Regions from separate parts of the Anaerolactibacter massiliensis genome, predicted to be linked through region 3. Evidence: predicted binding sites of a transcription regulator. Region 3 holds the regulator's gene; each other region holds the start of a gene.

Region 1 (6,121 bases), 2.0 Mb from region 3:
AAGATGGGACATTTTAAAAAAATCTTAACACTATTTGGTAACTATATCTCAATAAGAATCAATTCATCATGCTTGCATGCAATATTATTAAGAATTTCATGCAGGGAAAGCTTTTGACAATTCAAAATGAAAGTCTCCAAAAAGTCACTCTGAGAAACAAGTGAAACGGAAGGATATGTTTCAGCATTGACCCTTGCAGAACTTGTTTATGTTATGAGAAAAGAACAGAATCAAAAAGGTGTTCACGACATTCTGAGTTTTTACGATGCTTCTGACTGGATCAGTTCCTGCAATGATCCATTTACCCAGTCATTCCTTTTCTGCTACCATTAAACCGATGAGAAATGAAGCAACGAAGAATCAGTTAATTGAAGGACTCAAGGAATGCATGCGCCATAAGCAGCTGGAAGACATCACAGTCAGGGAAATCTCTGACGCTGCCGGGGTTTCCAGGCAGACCTTCTACCGCAGCTTCCTGGACAAGTATGATCTTGCCAATCAGTACTTCGATCAGCTGCTTGCATTGTCCTTTGATCAGATGGGCAGCGGAAAGACCCTGCATGAAGGTCTCGTGAAGAAGTTCCGGTACATCCGCCAGGAACAGATCTTTTTCACCAATGCCTTCCGCACTGATACCCAGAACAACCTGAAGAATCATGACTTCGAGCGCATCACGGCATTCTACTGCAATCTGATCCGCGAAAAGACCGGACATGATCCGGATTCAGAAATCCGGGAACTGCTGGAAATGTACTGTCAGGCAAGTGTATACAAGACAAGTCAGTGGGTCCTGTCAGGTATGAAGACTTCTCCGGAAGAGCTGGCTGATCTGATGATCGATGCCATGCCGCCGAAACTGTACCGCCTGTTTACGAAACTCCATGTATTCGAATAAATTTGTGAAAGTGTTACACAAGTCATGAAGTGTAACGCTTTTCTTTTCTCTTTCCCTGCTACACTGATCATGTAACGTGAATTCGTTCACGAGAAGGAGAAAATAATGGCAAATCGTATTTCACTGAATGGCACTTCTTACCATGGCTTCGGCGCGATCAAAGAGATTGTGACTGAAGTCAAAAGCAGAGGCTTCAAAAAAGCATTCGTCGCTTCTGACCCGGATCTCGTCAAGTTCCATGTGACTGACAAAGTAACGAAACTCCTCGACGAAGCAGGTCTTCCGTATGAAGTCTATTCCGATATCAAACCGAACCCGACCATCGAGAATGTCCAGCATGGGGTTCAGGCATTCAAGGATTCCGGTGCAGATTACATTCTCGCAATCGGCGGCGGTTCTTCCATGGATACTTCCAAGGCTATCGGCATCATCATCGCAAACCCGGAGTTCGCAGATGTCCGTTCTCTGGAAGGCGTTGCTCCGACGAAGAACCCGAGCGTTCCGATCATCGCCGTTCCGACCACTGCCGGCACTGCTGCCGAAGTCACGATCAACTACGTCATCACCGATGTCGAGAAGCAGCGCAAGTTTGTCTGCGTCGATACGCATGATATGCCGATCATCGCAGTCGTCGATCCGGATATGATGTCCTCGATGCCGAAGGGACTGACCGCTTCCACCGGCATGGATGCACTGACTCATGCCATCGAAGGCTACACTACGAAGGCTGCCTGGGAGATGACTGACATGTTCCACCTTGAGGCAATCCGTCTGATCTCCGAGAATCTCAGAGCTGCAGTTGCCAATGATCCGAAGGGACGCGAAGGCATGGCCCTCGGCCAGTATATTGCCGGCATGGGATTCTCCAATGTAGGTCTCGGCATTGACCACTCCATGGCACATACGCTCAGTGCTCACTACGACACGCCGCATGGAGTTGCCTGCGCAATGTTCCTGCCGATCACGATGGAATTCAACCGCGACTATACGGGTGAAAAGTATCGTGAAATTGCCCGTGCCATGGGCGTCAAAGGCGTCGATGAGATGAGCCAGGAAGAATACAGAGACGCTGCGATCAATGCAGTCAAGCAGCTCTCCAAGGATGTAGGCATTCCGGAAAAGAACGAGAAGATCCGCGAAGAAGATCTGGATCAGCTCGCCAAAGATGCTCTCAATGATGCATGCTATCCGGGCAACCCTCGTGAAGCAACCAAGGAACAGGTCATCGAAATGTTCCGCAAGCTGATGTAACTGAACAGAAGATCAGACTCGTGACATCTCCGGATGCCGCGAGTCTTTTCTTACTCTGTCACCCGATCGATTTCCTGAATCGATCCTTCAAACCTGGAATCATTATTGAAGTTGCCTTGCAGCACCATGCCATTGCTTGCCACGCCGAAATACGCACCAGCCCGCTCTGCATCAATCACAAACTCCAGCACAGAGCCATTCAGTTCCACCCTGCACCCATCCGGCGCATCTGCCGGATCTTTTTCTTCCACTTTCACGACCGGCAGAATGATTCCGGTATCCAGCACGAAATAAAACCTGGTTCCGATGGATCCGAACGAATAGCCAAGAGCCACGCCGAGAAATCCATCCGCGTCATAAAGAAGACCGGTCTTCCGATCTATCTTCATATACTCCCGGATATAGCGGTACTGATCAGAAGTCTCATCCGTGATCGTCCGGTAGTCCATATAGGTCTTCAGAGGGCTATCCGAACATGGTGCAATCTCCTCATAGCTGAGCCTGCGCACATAGTGACTGTACTGATCCGGATCCGTCGGTGATCTCTGCACGAATATTGCCGTCAGAATCACTGCCAGAACTGCAATCATCCAGAATACCGGAGTAGGCTTTCTGATCCTTCTTCTTCTCATGTCACTCATCATAGCAGATATCAAAACTGCAGGGTTTGTTTCCCTGCAGTCTGCATGCATGATTACTCTTTCTGATTCAGCCTCAGGCGATAGGCAGATATGATCTCTCTCATCTCGGCCAGAGAATTCATGCCGGAAAGCTTTGCCTTGCACTCGGCAGAATACGGCATGCCCGCCACATACCAGGCAGCCATGCCCCGCATCATGCTGATAGCGGTATGCTCTCCTTCATACGCGCACAGCTTCTCTGCATAATCCAGGCACAGATCCAGTCTTGCTTCATACGAAGGTTCTTTGTATGGTTCTCCTCTTAATCCCCGATTCAGTTCTTCGATGAGATATGGCTTTCCGAGCAGTCCTCTTCCAATCATCACCGCATCGCATCTCGTTTCTTCCAGCATGCGCTTTGCATCGCTGACGGAACGGATATCGCCATTGCCGATCACCGGAATCGATACTGCCTCTTTCACCATGCGGATATACGAGAGATCAGCATTGCCGGAATAATACTGGCTCTTGGTGCGGCCATGCACGGCAATCGCCGAAACTCCTGCCTGCTCCAGTCTCATTGCCAGATCTGGGCAATTGATATGATTCTGATCCCAGCCAGCCCGCATCTTCACCGTCACCGGCTTCTTCGTATTGGAAACCACTGCTTTTGCAACTTCCACTGCAAGATCCGGATTTGCCATGAGCCAGCTGCCCGCATGTGCTTTCAGCACTTTCGTCACCGGGCATCCCATATTGATATCAATCACATCGCAGTCTGTGTGCTCATCCAGATACCTGGCAGCTTCTGCCATCGTCTCCGGATCTCCTCCGAATAACTGCAGACTCACCGGATGTTCTCCAGGCACCGTGCGGCACATATCAAACGTCCGCTGATTGCGGAAATGCAGAGCTTTATCGCTGATCATCTCACTGACCACCAGCCCGGCTCCATACGAATGGCAAAGCTGCCGGTAGACTGGGTTCGAAATTCCAGCAAGCGGCGCCGCAACGACCTGGCTCTCAATCTCTACGCTGCCGATTTTCCACACTGCTTCTTCTCCAGGAGCTGCTTCAGTTCTTCTTCACTGTAACGATACTGCTTCTCGCAATACGAACAGGTGATCTCTGCCCCATGATCTTCTTCCATCATGTCCTTCAGATCCTTCTCATGCAGCGTCAGCAGAAGCTCCCCATAATACTCTTTGGAACACCCGCAATGCCACTGCACCGGCTTATGTTCAAGAATCGCCGCATCCGGAAACAGAAGCCGGATCAGATCTTCGACTTCGATTCCTTCATCCATATATTCCGTCATCGGCTTCATGGTCTTTGTTACCTGTTCCACCGCTTCAATCGTCTCTTCCGACGCATCCGGAAGCAGCTGGATGATCATTCCGCCAGCCGTCTTCACCTTCGTATCCGTACCGACCAGAACTCCGACGGCAACCACCGACGGCGTCTGCTCGCTGCGCACCAGATAATATGCAAAATCATCTCCGATCTCGCCCGTCTGCAATGCCACAACGCCGGTAAACGGCTCCTTCAGCCCCATATCTCTGGAAACGGATAAGGTTCCATCGATTCCGACGGCCTTGCCGACATCAAGATGCCCATCCGCTCTGCTCAGGTATACTTCCGGATTCCCGATCATGCCGCGCACATTGCCAGCCCCATCAGCCTGCACGCTGATCTTTCCTGCCGGTCCTTTGCCGTCAATCGTCACGACCACATGTTCCTCAGGGTCTTTGAGATCACTTGCCATCAATGCCGTTACCGTCATCGTCCTGCCCAGTGCTGCCGCACTCGTCGGCCAGCAGTGATGCACTTCGGCTGCCTCTTTTACCATTGCAGTCGTTCTTGCCGCATGTATTCTCACCTGGCCATTCAAAGCCTCAGCAATCACAATTTCATCTTTCATCATTTCACACTCCTGATACACCGCTGATTCATCTTGCGCATTCTCCGCGCATCAATCTTGATCACCCTGCGGTCTGCTGTGAACAAGCCATTGCACTCCTCTTCGACATCAGCCACCTGCGTGAAGACACACCCCGACAGTCCCTTCGGAATATTCCTCAGAACATTCTTCTCATAAAGACGAAATACCGCCTCATTGAGCTTCAGCTTGTTCCGGTACTTCCGATAGAGTCCATGCAGAGAATCCACTTCACTGTGCCCGTATTCCAGATACATCAGACCTCCGAACTCACTCAGAAGCGCAATTCTCCCATCCTCTTTCGGCTCATGGAACCGATAGAAATAGCAATGCCTGCTATTGAAGTCTCCGACTCCCTGATCATGCCAGCCGCTGGCGCTGTCGATCAGCCTCGTCGAATCATAGTCGCGGATATATTCCGATGCCGCGCAGCTGTCAAACTGGCCCCAGCCCTCATTGAACGGAACCCACGCAAAGATGCAGGGGTAATTGTACAGCGTATCAAGCATCTGATCCAGTTCCAGATAATACGCCTTCCGGCTCGCTTCGTCTGCGCGGCCGAACTTCGCATACTGATTGTCATGGATCCTGCGGATTCCAAGCGTCGGCAGAATTCCCGTCAGCCAGAACGAATACGGGCTGCCTCCGCTGGGCATGTCCTGCATGACCAGAAGTCCGAGCTGATCGCACAGCGAATACCACCTGCGGCACTCCACCTTGATATGCTTGCGCACCATATTGAAGCCCATCTCTTTCAGCTTGGTGAGCTCATAGCGCATCATGTCTTCCGAAGGATATGTCATCCATCCATCCGGGGTATATCCCTGATCCAGAACTCCGCTTATAAACGCAGGCTTTCCATTCAGCAGAAACCGGATCTTTCCATGCGAATCTCTGCCGCTGCTGAATTTCCGCATTGCGAAGTAGCTCTTGATCGTCTCATCTTCCGTCTGGATAAAAAGCTGATACAGAAACGGATCCTCTGGCGACCAGGGATGGACGCTTTCCAGCGGAATCGTATAATCCTTGCCTGAGGTGATACCCCGATGCACGAGCTCCCCATCCGCAAACACCGTGATCACAGCCTGCGTGAAGGTTCCCGCCATGCGGAGATATACCCTTGAATGATCAAAATCCGGCGTGATCTTCAGATCTTCTACTGCATGTGCAGGAAGATCCTCGAGCCATACCGTCTGATAGATGCCGCTCATCGGCCGATACCAGATCCCGCCATGAACAAGTTTCTGCTTGCCATATGCATAGATTCCCTGATCACTGTCATCAGTCACCCGGACCAGGATTTCGTTCTTCTCTTTGATCATGCCGCTGATATCAAATGAAAACGGCGCATAGCCGCCTTCATGAGCACCAGCCTCTACTCCATTCACCCATACCCGGCAGCACTGATCCACCGCT
Region 2 (6,121 bases), on a different contig from region 3:
CAGGGTGACAGCGTAGAAGGAAAAAAGGGAGGAAAATGCATTCTGACACTTACATGGGCGAACTGGGACTTCCAGATTGCCTTTCTCAGAGACCATAACAATTCGGCATCTGTTACATCAATTGTCAATCATCTGTATGAATCTCTTGGTGCGGAACTATTCCAGAAAGTGATGCCAGCTGTATGGCTTCTGGATAATGGATCAGAATTTTCCAATCCGTCAGAAATTGAGAAGTTCGGTGTCTATGTGTTCTACTGCGATCCTGGTGCTCCATACCAGAAGCCTAACTGTGAGAATACGCATTCCGTCTTCCGCAGAATCATTCCGAAGGGACATTCATTCAATGATCTGGACCAGGATTTCTTCGATCTTGCGTTCAGTCATACAAATTCGCTGCGCAGGAAGAAGCTGAATGACCACACTCCCTATGAAATGTTCTCGTTTGCCTATGGCGATGACATTGCGGAAAAGTGTTTCCGCATTCATCAGATCCAGGGAAAGGATGTAATTCTGGACCCTTCCCTTGTCAGAATTTATCATGACTCCAGAAGAAAGGAAGGCATCGAGTAATGAAATACACCGTAAGCCTTCCTGAGATCACCAAAGTCATAATGACGAATGCTCCGCAGGAATTGCCTGGAGACGAGAAGGAATCTCTTGTTAGCATCTACATCCAGGACTGCACCGCTCATATCGACTTTTACATCATGAGCTGGCACAGAGAGAGCGGCTGCTTTTTCGCTCTTGTAGATCCTCTTCCTGATCCGCAGGTTCTCGATCTCGAATACGTCAGCTTCTCGTTTCTCAGGGATCATGATCTCTTCTACTCCGTTTATCCAAAGAAGAAACGTCCTCGGTACAAGAAGATTTATAACCGCATTCTGCCGATGAAGTATGAGATTCCCTCATAATCATCTTACCGGCACCACCAAGCACTAAGCATTGAAATCATGGCAGGTTCTGGCTGAACATCCGTCATTATTCCCCGTTGCGCTGACCGTGTCTGAATTTTATCGGCGCAGCAGGGCAGGTTTTACTGCGCTTAAATTGTAACGTATTTGAACACTTTTCCTATCATTTCAGGCAGAAAATCCATAGAAAAGAGACCGGAATTACTTCAGAACCGGTCTCTCACTATTCCTTGTCACACACAGCTTGCGATAACTTCGTAAAACTTGCGTTCAGTTTTTCAATTCACCCTGCGGCGGTTTTCATTGAGATAGCGAGCGTGTTCATATTCCCGGATTTTCTTTTCTTTCCAATGCTGATTCATTTCAATGATGGCGAGTGCTTCATCAGCGATATCTTCCATCCTTGGATGGTCAGCGGATAAGAGATATCCGACCATGCGGCGCATGGCATTCTCGGTCTCCAGTTCTTCTGCTAATGCATAGCCGAATTCTTCCGGATAGCCCATTTTCCGGATCAGCTGACAGATCTGGGCAGTTCTTTCTTCTTTGGTGTATTCCTTTTTGCTCATGGGTTCATTGTAATGTTCCGTGAGAGAATGAGAAAAAAGAAGTTGATTTTCTTCTTCAGAATCGTATACTGATTTCAAAGCCTTGAAGAGAAGAGTAGTCTGCTCTCTGCATTCCAAGAGAGTTCCGGAACTGGTGAAACGGAACAGTGCAGGAACAGAGGAAGATGGTCTCAGAGCTGCAGCACTGAACTGGAGTAAGTGCTGACGGGAGTTCCCGTTACCGGACAGGAGTATGTCTGTACTCAGTGAGTCATCTGCAGTGATGCGGATGAGAAGCAAGGTGGTAACACGAGAGATCAATCCCGTCCTTGAAAGAACCATGGAGTGTTCTTGCAGGGACGGTTTTTGTTTCTATGGGAAAGGAGGAGCAGCATGATTGAACTGAAGCATATCGTCAAGGTGTTTGAGACGAAAAACGACGATATTCATGCGGTCAACGGGGTGGATCTTACGATTCATGATGGTGAAATCTATGGCATCATCGGGTATTCCGGTGCCGGAAAATCCACACTGGTCCGGATTGTCAATCAGCTGGAACGACAGAGTGCCGGCGATGTGATCATCGACGGCCGTACGATGCAGAACCTCAGCAAGAATGAGCTGAGACAGGAAAGGCAGAAGATCGGCATGATCTTCCAGCACTTCAATCTTCTGTGGTCAAGAACCGTGCAGAAGAACATTGAGCTGCCGCTGGAATTTGCCGGAGTGCCGAAGGAAGAACGGGAGAAGAAGGCTGCAGAGCTGATTCATCTCGTAGGACTGGATGGCAGAGAGAACAGCTATCCGAGCGAGCTCTCGGGCGGACAGAAACAGAGAGTAGGAATTGCCAGAGCACTGGCAAATGACCCGAAGATTCTGCTCTCAGATGAAGCAACCTCGGCACTGGATCCGGATACGACGGAACAGATTCTGGATCTTCTGAAGCAGATCAATCAGAAGATGGGAATCACCATTGTGATGATCACTCACCAGATGGAAGTTGTTCAGCAGATCTGTTCCAGAATGGCTGTCATGAGCGAAGGAAAGGTTGTTGAAGAAGGAACTGTCAAAGAACTCTTCGAGCATCCGAAACATGAAATCACGAAGCGCTTTGTTCAGAATGTCAATGCCTCTGAAGAAATTGAAACACTGGCAGAAAACCTTCGGAAGAAATATCCTGATGGAATCCTGCTGAGACTGATCTTTACTTCCGGGACGGATGATCCGGTGATCTCTGATGCGATCCGTCTGGTCAGCTTTCCGGTATCCATTGTGCAGTCTGATATCACCAGCACCAAAGATGGTCCATTCGGAACCACCTACCTTCATCTCTTCCAGGCAAAGGACGAAGAGTATAACAAGTTCGTGGAATACCTCGTGTCGAGGAATGTGAAAGTGGAGGTGCTGTGATGATTGAATCAACGCTGAATGTGGAACAGCTGCTCCAGGCGGTATGGGAAACAGTCTATATGACTTTTGTTTCTCTGTTCTTTGCTGCAGTCTTCGGCCTTCTGATCGGAATTCTGCTCTATTGCACGCAGACCGGAGGACTTCTTCAGAACCGGATCCTGAATCGTATCGTCGATATCATCGTGAATGTTCTGAGAGCCATTCCGTTTCTGATTCTGCTGATCCTCCTCATTCCTCTGACCAGGGCTCTGGTGGGAACCATGCTTGGCGCAAAAGCGGCATTGCCGCCGCTGATATTTGCAAGCACGCCATTCTTTGCGCGAATGTGCGTGATCGCGTTCCAGGATGTGGATAAAGGAACGATTGAAGCGGCAAAGTCCATGGGGGCTACCAATGCTCAGATTATCTTCAAAGTGCTTCTTCCGGAATCCATGCCTGCAATCGTCTCAGGGATTGCAGTAACCGGAATCTCTCTGGTGGGATACACAGCTATGGCCGGTGCGATCGGCGCTGGCGGCCTCGGAAATCTTGCATATATGTATGGCTTTGCAAGACGGAACGACGCCATCCTCTACAGTTCCACGGTGATTATTGTCCTGATCGTATTCGTGATCCAGTGGATCGGCGATGCGGTCGTAAAGAAAATCGATAAACGATAAAACAGGAAAGGGAAAGAAAATGAAAACAGGAAAGTTCACACGAATCATCTCCTCCGCAATTCTCGCATTGTCGCTTGCTGCATGCGGAAGCAGCAGCACTGCAGCTAGTTCCGCACCAGCAGCTGCTTCTGCCTCAGCAGCAGCTTCAGCAGCCGCTTCAGCTGAGCCGCAGACTCTCTCCGTCATCGCTACTGCAAACCCGCATGAAGTCATTCTGAATGCAGCAGCACCGATTCTGCAGGAAAAGTACAATATCAAGCTCAATATCATTGAAACCGAAGATTACTACACTCCGAACAGAGCAGTGAATGATGGCGATGCGGATGCGAACTTCTTCCAGCATGTACCGTTCTTTGATAACGAAGTTGCAGAGAATGGTTATGATCTGGTCAATGTTGCAGGAGTAGAGATTGAACCGTTCGGTTTCTATTCGAAGAAGTACAGCTCACTGGATGAACTCCCTGATGGTGCGCATATCGTCACTTCCAATTCAGTTGCAGACCATGGCCGTATTCTTTCTATCCTTGCAAAGGCAGGGCTCATCACACTGAAAGATGGCGTAGATGAACTGACCGCAACGAAGGAAGACATCGTTGACAATCCTCATAACTTTGATTTCTCAATTGAGGTGAACCCGGAGCAGCTGACCAATACCCTGGATGATGACCAGGCAGATCTCGTTGCCATCAATGGGAACTATGCAATCGCTGCAGGCCTCAAGCCGTCTCAGGATGCACTGCTGCTTGAACAGGCAGATGCTTCCAACCCTTATGTGAATATCCTGGTCACCCGTACAGAACTTAAGGATGATCCTAGAATCAAGGCACTGGCAGAAGTTTTGACCTCTGATGATATCAAGAACTTCATCAGGGAAACCTGGACAGATGGTTCTGTCATTCCAGCAGAATAAGATTGTCTGATCAGAATCTGAATCTGCAGAAGTTCTTCCGGAAACGGAAGGATTTCTGCTTTTTTTTCTTTTCGGCAGGAAGCCCGGAACGATGATCGGAATCATCCGGGTCTCATCTCTTTAGAGGTCTTCATAGGATCGTCATATCTGCACATTCTGCACTTTGAAAAAGAGCTATTTCGGATGAAATCTCTGGCAGAAATGATGGAATGGTCAGAAGACAGTAATTCAAAAAAAGAATGAGTATTTCATGATGCTTGAAATGACAGGCACGTAGAAACGGGTTCATAGATTATGATCGGAGAATTTTTATTTTTCATAAGAGCTGAAATAAGACCATTATCTACGCGTATTTGCACATGAATATTGTCAGATAAGCATGATCTGTCAAAGGATAGCAAAAATTTCGCTTGTTAAATGTAAGCGCTTCAGAAAAACATAAAATGAATTAATTCACAAGCTAAAAACAGAAAATTTGAATGATAGCGGTTACATGTGATTTCTTTAACAATTTGCTCTTGATTCCGGATTCCGGAGTGGTAAGGTAATCACTGTGAAATACATCACAAAGTAAAAATGAAAGAGAAGGATGAGCAGATGGCAAAGAAAATCGTAATTGCAAGTGCATGCAGAACAGCGATCGGCAAGATGGGCGGCGAACTGAGCACGGTCCCGGCAGTGGATCTCGGAGCAGCAGTAATCAGAGAAGCAGTGAAGCGTGCCGGGCTGAAGCCTGAGCAGGTGGATCATGTATATATGGGCAATGTCATCCAGGCAGGTCTGGGACAGAATCCTGCCCGGCAGGCTTCCATCAAAGCAGGTCTTCCGGTTACCTGCCCGGCAGTTACTGTGAACGTGGTATGCGGATCAGGTCTTGATTGCGTGAATATGGCTGCAGAAATGATTCTGGCAGGCGATGCGGATGTGGTAGTAGCCGGCGGCATGGAATCCATGAGCAATGGTCCGTACCTGCTGCCGCATGCAAGATTCGGATATCGGATGAACACGCCGAAGGATGGTCTCGTAGATGCCATGGTGCATGATGCATTATGGGATGCATTTGGAGATTATCACATGATGATCACTGCTGAGAATGTTGCGGAGCAGTGGCATCTGACAAGAGAAGAGCTTGATGAGTTCTCTGCTCATTCCCAGAACAAGGCTTGCGATGCAAGAGATCATGGCAGATTCAAGGATGAGATTGTTCCGATCGAAGTGAATCTTGGCAAAAAGAAAGGCATCGTCACCGTGGATACGGATGAGGGACCTCGTGAAGGCCAGACACCGGAAGTTCTTGCAAAGCTGAAGTGCTGCTCTGGCAAGCAGGGCGGTGTTGTCACTGCCGGCAATGCGTCAGGGATCAATGATGGTGCTGCAGCTCTGGTCGTGATGTCTGAGGAAAAGGCAAAGGAACTTGGCGTGAAGCCGATGGCAACCTGGGTTGCCGGCGGTCTTGGCGGCGTAGATCCTTCCATCATGGGTGTCGGCCCGGTTGCCGCAACGAAGAAAGTTCTTGCGAAGACTGGCCTGACGATTGATGACTTCGATCTCTATGAAGCAAATGAAGCATTTGCAGCACAGAGTGTAGCAGTTGCGAAGGAACTGAAGTTCGATCCGGCAAAGCTGAATGTGAATGGCGGTGCTATTGCATTAGGCCATCCGGTCGGAGCTTCCGGTGCAAGA
Region 3 (6,121 bases):
CTTCAAGGTCATCGGCACAACCATGGATGATGCGATCGGCGAAGCATATGACAAGGTTGCCCGTGTGCTGGGCCTCGGCTATCCGGGCGGACCGGTCATGGATAAGCTGGCTAAGCTCGGCAAGGCAGATCCGGACTATGTGCTGCCGACGCCGAAGACGGCTAAGCCTTATGACTTCTCGTTCTCCGGCCTCAAGACCGCAGTGCTGCAGCTGGATCAGCGTCTGAAGAAGCAGGGCAAGGAAGTTAATCCGGCTGATATGGCATATGCATTCCAGGAGACTGCACTGAATTCCATGACGGATAAGACATGTGCAGCGGTAAAGGAATTCAAGCCGAAGATGCTGGTACTGGCAGGCGGAGTTGCGGCTAATTCCCGTCTTCGTTCCATGATGACGGACAAGATGAAGGCTTATCCGGAAACGAAGCTGGTCATTCCGCCTCTGAAATGCTGCACGGACAATGCGGCAATGATCGGTGCGGTGGGTTATACTGCGTACCTTCATAAAGCATTCGGCGGATTTGATGCCGCCGCAGATCCGGGTCTGATGATGCCAGGAGAGAATTAATAATCTTGTTAGGATTATTCATATTATCACATTCACTAGTTTATGATACACTGTACCCAGGTGAAAAATATGGAAAACAATAAACTAGTACCAAAGGCAACACTGCATCGTTATCCGGTATATCTGAAGGCCCTGCGCCGTCTGAAGGCAGACGGAGTGGATCGCATCATGTCCCGGGAACTTGCCGATTATGTCGGCATCGAATCTACCACGATCCGCAGAGACTTCAGCTTTCTCGGGAATCTCGGGAAGCAGGGTTATGGCTATAAGGTTGATGATCTGATTCAGATCTTCAGCGATCAGCTCGGCATGAACTTTGATGAGAAGATCATTCTGGTCGGATGCGGAAACCTCGGAAAGGCACTTCTGAACTACAATCACTGGAACCATGTGGTCGGTGAGATTGTATGTGCCTTTGATCTGAAGCCGGAAGATGTGAAGGGCGCAGGTGTCCCGGTCTACAATCTGAATGAGATTGCAGAGAAGAAGCCGGAAGGATGCCGGATTGCAATTCTGACGATTTCCCGGGAAGTTCAGCCTACGGTTGATCTGCTCGTGAAGAACGGAATTACGGGATTGGTAAGTTTTGTGAGCGACCATTTCACAGTGCCGGCAAATGTACATGTGAAACAGATCGATGTCGTGTCGTCGATTCAGGAGCTTGTCTTTGAGGCAAACTCCATGCAGAAATAAACAGCAGTAAGGAGAGATCGGAGAATACTATGCTGAGTGAAATGACGGTCAGGGAATTGTATGAACTGACGAATGAAGGGTCCCAGCTGGAGAAGGACCAGGTGGAATATGTGTTTCTGCAGGGCTGGGTCAGAACGAACCGGGCTGGCAAGAATGTCGGATTTCTGGCATTGAATGACGGTTCGTATTTCAAGAATGCCCAGATCGTCTATGAGCAGTCGCTGGCGAATTTTGCAGAAGTCGGAAAGTACCTGACCGGCACTGCTGTTTCGGTGACCGGAAAGTATGTAGCTACTCCGGATAACAAGCAGCCGTTCGAGATCCAGGCAACGGAGATTGTGCTGGAAGGAGAGTGCGACAAGACTTATCCGCTTCAGAAGAAGCGTCATTCGTTTGAGTATCTCCGTGAGATCGGTCATCTGCGTCCGCGGACCAATACATTCAGTGCGGTATTCCGGGTTCGTTCCGCGCTGGCTATGGCTATTCATGAGTTCTTCCAGGACCAGGGATTTGTCTATGTCAATACGCCGGAAATCACCGGCAATGATGCTGAGGGTGCCGGCGAGACGTTTACGGTTACCACCCGCAGCGATGGCAAGTATGACGAAGACTTCTTCGGCAAGCATGCCAGTCTGACCGTTTCCGGTCAGCTGCAGGCTGAGGCGTTTGCTCTGGCATTCCGCGATGTGTATACGTTCGGGCCAACGTTCCGGGCTGAGAATTCGAATACGACGAACCATCTTGCTGAGTTCTGGATGATTGAACCGGAGATGGCTTTCGCTGATCTGGAAGATGATATGGACTGCATCGAGGACATGGTGAAGTTCTGCATCCAGTATGTGGAAGATAACTGTCCGGAAGAGATGAAGTTCTTCAATGAATTCATTGAGAAGGGTCTGATTGAGCGTCTTGATCATGTGAAGAACAGCGAGTTCCGCAGAATGCCTTATACCGAAGCAATCGAGATTCTGAAGAAGGCAGATCCGGAGCAGTTTGAAAATAAGGATATCCACTGGGGCATGGACCTCATGACCGAGCATGAGCGGTATATCACCGATAAGGTAGTGCAGGGACCGGTGTTCCTGACGGATTATCCGAAAGACATCAAAGCATTCTACATGCGCCAGAATGAGGATGGCAAGACGGTTGCTGCCTGCGATCTGCTGGTGCCGGGTGTCGGCGAGCTGGTCGGCGGCAGCCAGAGAGAAGAGCGCCTCGATGTGCTGGAAAACCGCATGAAGGAACTTGGTATGAAGATGGATGGATATCAGTGGTATCTGGATCTTCGCCGGTACGGCGGCTGCAAGCATGCGGGGTTCGGTCTGGGCTTTGAGCGCTTTGTCATGTATGTGACCGGCATGGAGAACATCCGTGACGTGATTCCGTTTGCACGGACGCCGCGCAACCTGATGTTCTGAGAAACAGGAGTATATTTGGAAAATGGAAGAATATGTACTGAAGCAGAACCCGGATGGGACAAAGATCACAGTTCATGATGTCCAGATGGTTCTTCTGGAGATGATGAAGGATATCGATGAGCTCTGCCGCAGGAACGATATTCCCTATTTTCTTTCGGGCGGAAGTGCGCTTGGTGCGGTTCGCCATAAGGGGTTTATTCCGTGGGACGATGATGCGGATATTTTCATGATGCGCAGTGATTTCATGCGCTTCATTGAGGTCATGAAGGAACAATGTCCGGACAAGTATGTATTTCAGTGCTGGTATACGGACAAGCGGTTCAACGTGCTGATTCCGGGCATGAAGATCCGCAAGAAGGGAACGTATCTGAAAGAAGTGAATTCCCTGCTGTCCAATCGATGCACAGGGTATGATGGCTGCGATGGTGTATTTCTGGATGTGTTTGTCTGGGACTATGCCACGACCGATAAATGGAAGGACCTGCCGCCCCGGCTGGCCAATGACGTGCTCATGGTTCCTGAGATCATTGCGGACAATGTCTTCCATGTGAATCCGAAGGGAATCAAATCCCTCATCATGCATAATGCGATTTCATACAGCGAGCGGTGCGAGAAAGAACACAGCCCCTATATCGGCTTTGATCTGACCTGGGTCTGGAAGAGTCCTTTCCATCCGTTCATCTTCCGCTATGATGATATTTTCCCGGCGCAGTATGTGCCGTTTGAGGACACTGAACTGCCGATTGCCCATCATCCGGAAGAATATCTCAATACTGCGATCGCTCCGAGCTGGAGACAGCTGCCGCCGGAGAACAAGCGGTTTGCAAAGCATATCGTAGATATCAGATTGTAAGGAGAATCAGGTGCTTTATCAGGTAAGTCATGCAAGCAAGTCCTTCGGTGCGGATTCCGTATTCGAGGACGTGCAGTTTGAAATCAAGGGAACTGAGAAGGTGACGATCGTCGGCCGCAATGGCTGCGGAAAGACTACATTCCTTCGCTGCATGTGCGGAGAGATGGATTTCGATTCCGGAACGGTTTCCAGAATGAACGGGGTCACGATCGGGTATCTTGCGCAGAAGCCGCTGTCGGATGACAATCTGACGGTTGATCAGGAACTGCGGGCGGTCTTTGAGCCTGTTCTTGCCATGGAACATGAGATGCATGATCTGGAAGAACGGATGAAGACAGATTCTTCCGAGAAACTCCTTTCCCGCTACGCAGAACTGCAGGAAAAATTTGAGGCTGTTAATGGCTACAGCTGGGAATCCGAGATGATGACGGTCTTCACGAAGTTCGGCTTTGCGCCGGAGGAGATTCATCGGAAGATCGGCGAATTCTCCGGGGGGCAGAAGACCAGAATCGCATTCGTGAAGCTTCTTCTCTCCAAGCCGGATATCCTGCTTCTGGATGAGCCGACGAACCATCTCGACATGGAGACGATCGAGTGGCTGGAAGGCTATGTGAAGAACTACCCGAAAGCGGTTGTCATGGTTTCTCATGACCGGATGTTTCTGGATCATACGGCGGATGTTGTCTATGACATGGAATACGGGAAGATGACCCGCTATGTCGGTAACTATTCTTCGTTTGTCGTGCAGAAGAAGAATAATCTGGAACGCCAGGAACAGGCGTATGAGCGTCAGCAGAAAGATATCCAGCGTCTGCAGGAACTGATTGAGAAGTTCCGCTATAAGAAGAACAAAGCATCGTTTGCACAGTCGAAGATCAAGTATCTGGATCGGATGGAAAAGCTTGATCCGGTGCAGAAAGCAGATATGAAGACGTTCCATGCGCACTTCACTCCGCGGATCAAAGGCGGCGAGAAGGTGCTGGAAACAGATCATCTGAAGATCGGCTATGATCATCCGCTGACCGAAGTATCCATGTCGATGCGCAGAGGCGACCGCATTGCGATCATCGGTCCGAATGGATGCGGCAAGTCTACGTTCGTGAAGACGCTGATGGAACTGATTCCTTCGCTTGGCGGTTCGTTCTTATGGGGTCATCAGATTGAGAAGGGATACTTCGATCAGCAGCTTGCGCAGTTCTCTTCCGGTAAGACGGTATTGGAAGAACTATGGGATGAGAATCCGGATCTCGACAGGACGCAGGTGAGATCTGTTCTCGGTCAGTTCCTGTTCAGTGCGGATGAAGTATTCAAGACCGTGGATGTGCTTTCAGGCGGTGAGAAGGTCCGGCTGAGTTTTGCAAAGCTTCTGCTTCAGCATTCCAATGTGCTGATTCTCGATGAGCCGACGAACCATCTGGATATTCCAGGCAAGGAAGCACTGGAAGAATCTCTGAAGGGATTTTCCGGAACGATTCTGTTTGTCAGCCATGACCGCTATTTCATTGAACAGCTGGCTACTGGTCTGCTGATCATGGAGAATGGCGGCGCAGAATATCGCCCGATGACGTATGATGAATACGTAGCAGAGAAGAACGGAATCCCCGCTCCGGAACCGAAGAAGCAGGAAGCTGCTGCACCAGTGATTCCGGAAAAGACAGCTGAGAAGATGCTCAGCCCGGATGGAAAGAAACGGGAGATTGCAAAGCTGGAGAAGCAGATCACGGAAAAGGAACAGGATCTGGAAGCTCATCGTGCGCTGCGCTTTGAACCCGAGTACTATCAGGATTATCAGAAGATGAATGAACTCGATGAGAAGATCGATGATATTCATAACGAGCTTGCCCATCTCTATGAGAAATGGGAAGAGATGAATTCCTGATCATCTCTGGAGGAATGCGGAATCATGGAATGCTGGAAATGTCATAAGCCAATCCCGGATCGGGCCGAGAAGTGCCCGTACTGCGGTGCTATCACGCATAATAAAGTAGATGCAGTTCTGAGCAAAGCAGCAGATGCGATCAATCCGAAGAAGCTGTTTAAGAAACTTGGTAAGTAAATTTGTCTTCTATCTATCGAAACTCGCAGGATGATTCCTGCGTTTTTCTTATTCTCCATAAACGATTGAGAAATATTCTGCCTGTCATTTCCCCATTTTCAGCTTTCAGGCAGGTCCTGTTTGAATCATTTAGGTTGTTGAGAAAAGGCTTTCAGTATCAGCTTAATCAACACTAGTGAAGCAGGAGAGGTGTTTATAAATGATCGAGCCATTGAAGAAGAGAAGATTGATCCGGAGACCGGGTATCCGAGATAGATGCAGAAAACGCACTATCGCGGATACGACAGAAATCGGAAAGCAGTTCGGTATGAATACAAGCACCATGTATATCTGCTGAAGATCAGCGAGGATCCAGGAGTGCCGAACGATATAGCGAGGGATTCCGGCAAAATCCAGCGAATATACAACAGCAGGACCAGCGCAGAAAGATACCATGGGAGAATGGACTGGGACTTCTGCTTTGAGAATCACACAATCCGCGCTCTGAATAGGCAGCAGACAAGAAGAATACAGCAGCAGATGTTTTCAGTGCG

Evidence for each region. The regulator Rex, encoded in region 3, represses fermentation and respiration genes when NADH is low (regulators of the CRP and FNR family bind a similar motif). The targets are predictions, from matches to a motif close to GTGAANNNNTTCAC.
Region 1: a site for Rex is predicted at 972-985, ahead of fucO (lactaldehyde reductase). Genes of this name have one in related genera too.
Region 2: a site for Rex is predicted at 4,882-4,895, ahead of C7E00_RS01600 (acetyl-CoA C-acetyltransferase). Genes of this name have one in related genera too.

The regions. Positions count from the first base shown of each region.
Region 1 is NZ_OLMH01000002.1:2,038,924-2,045,044, forward strand. It holds gene C7E00_RS13230 (TetR/AcrR family transcriptional regulator C-terminal domain-containing protein) at 338-895, shown strand; gene fucO (lactaldehyde reductase) at 1,001-2,146, shown strand; gene C7E00_RS13240 (hypothetical protein) at 2,197-2,778, opposite strand; gene dusB (tRNA dihydrouridine synthase DusB) at 2,841-3,818, opposite strand; gene hslO (Hsp33 family molecular chaperone HslO) at 3,797-4,690, opposite strand; gene C7E00_RS13255 (glycoside hydrolase family 2 protein) at 4,687-6,121, opposite strand, start outside.
Region 2 is NZ_OLMH01000001.1:313,607-319,727, forward strand. It holds gene C7E00_RS01570 (IS30 family transposase) at 1-570, shown strand, start outside; gene C7E00_RS01575 (hypothetical protein) at 570-911, shown strand; gene C7E00_RS15960 (hypothetical protein) at 1,190-1,480, opposite strand; T-box leader at 1,554-1,793, shown strand; gene C7E00_RS01585 (methionine ABC transporter ATP-binding protein) at 1,853-2,869, shown strand; gene C7E00_RS01590 (methionine ABC transporter permease) at 2,869-3,528, shown strand; gene C7E00_RS01595 (MetQ/NlpA family ABC transporter substrate-binding protein) at 3,548-4,438, shown strand; gene C7E00_RS01600 (acetyl-CoA C-acetyltransferase) at 5,036-6,121, shown strand, end outside.
Region 3 is NZ_OLMH01000002.1:15,729-21,849, forward strand. It holds gene tsaD (tRNA (adenosine(37)-N6)-threonylcarbamoyltransferase complex transferase subunit TsaD) at 1-568, shown strand, start outside; gene C7E00_RS03565 (redox-sensing transcriptional repressor Rex) at 638-1,261, shown strand; gene asnS (asparagine--tRNA ligase) at 1,291-2,679, shown strand; gene C7E00_RS03575 (LicD family protein) at 2,702-3,532, shown strand; gene C7E00_RS03580 (ABC-F family ATP-binding cassette domain-containing protein) at 3,543-5,411, shown strand; gene C7E00_RS03585 (zinc-ribbon domain-containing protein) at 5,436-5,588, shown strand.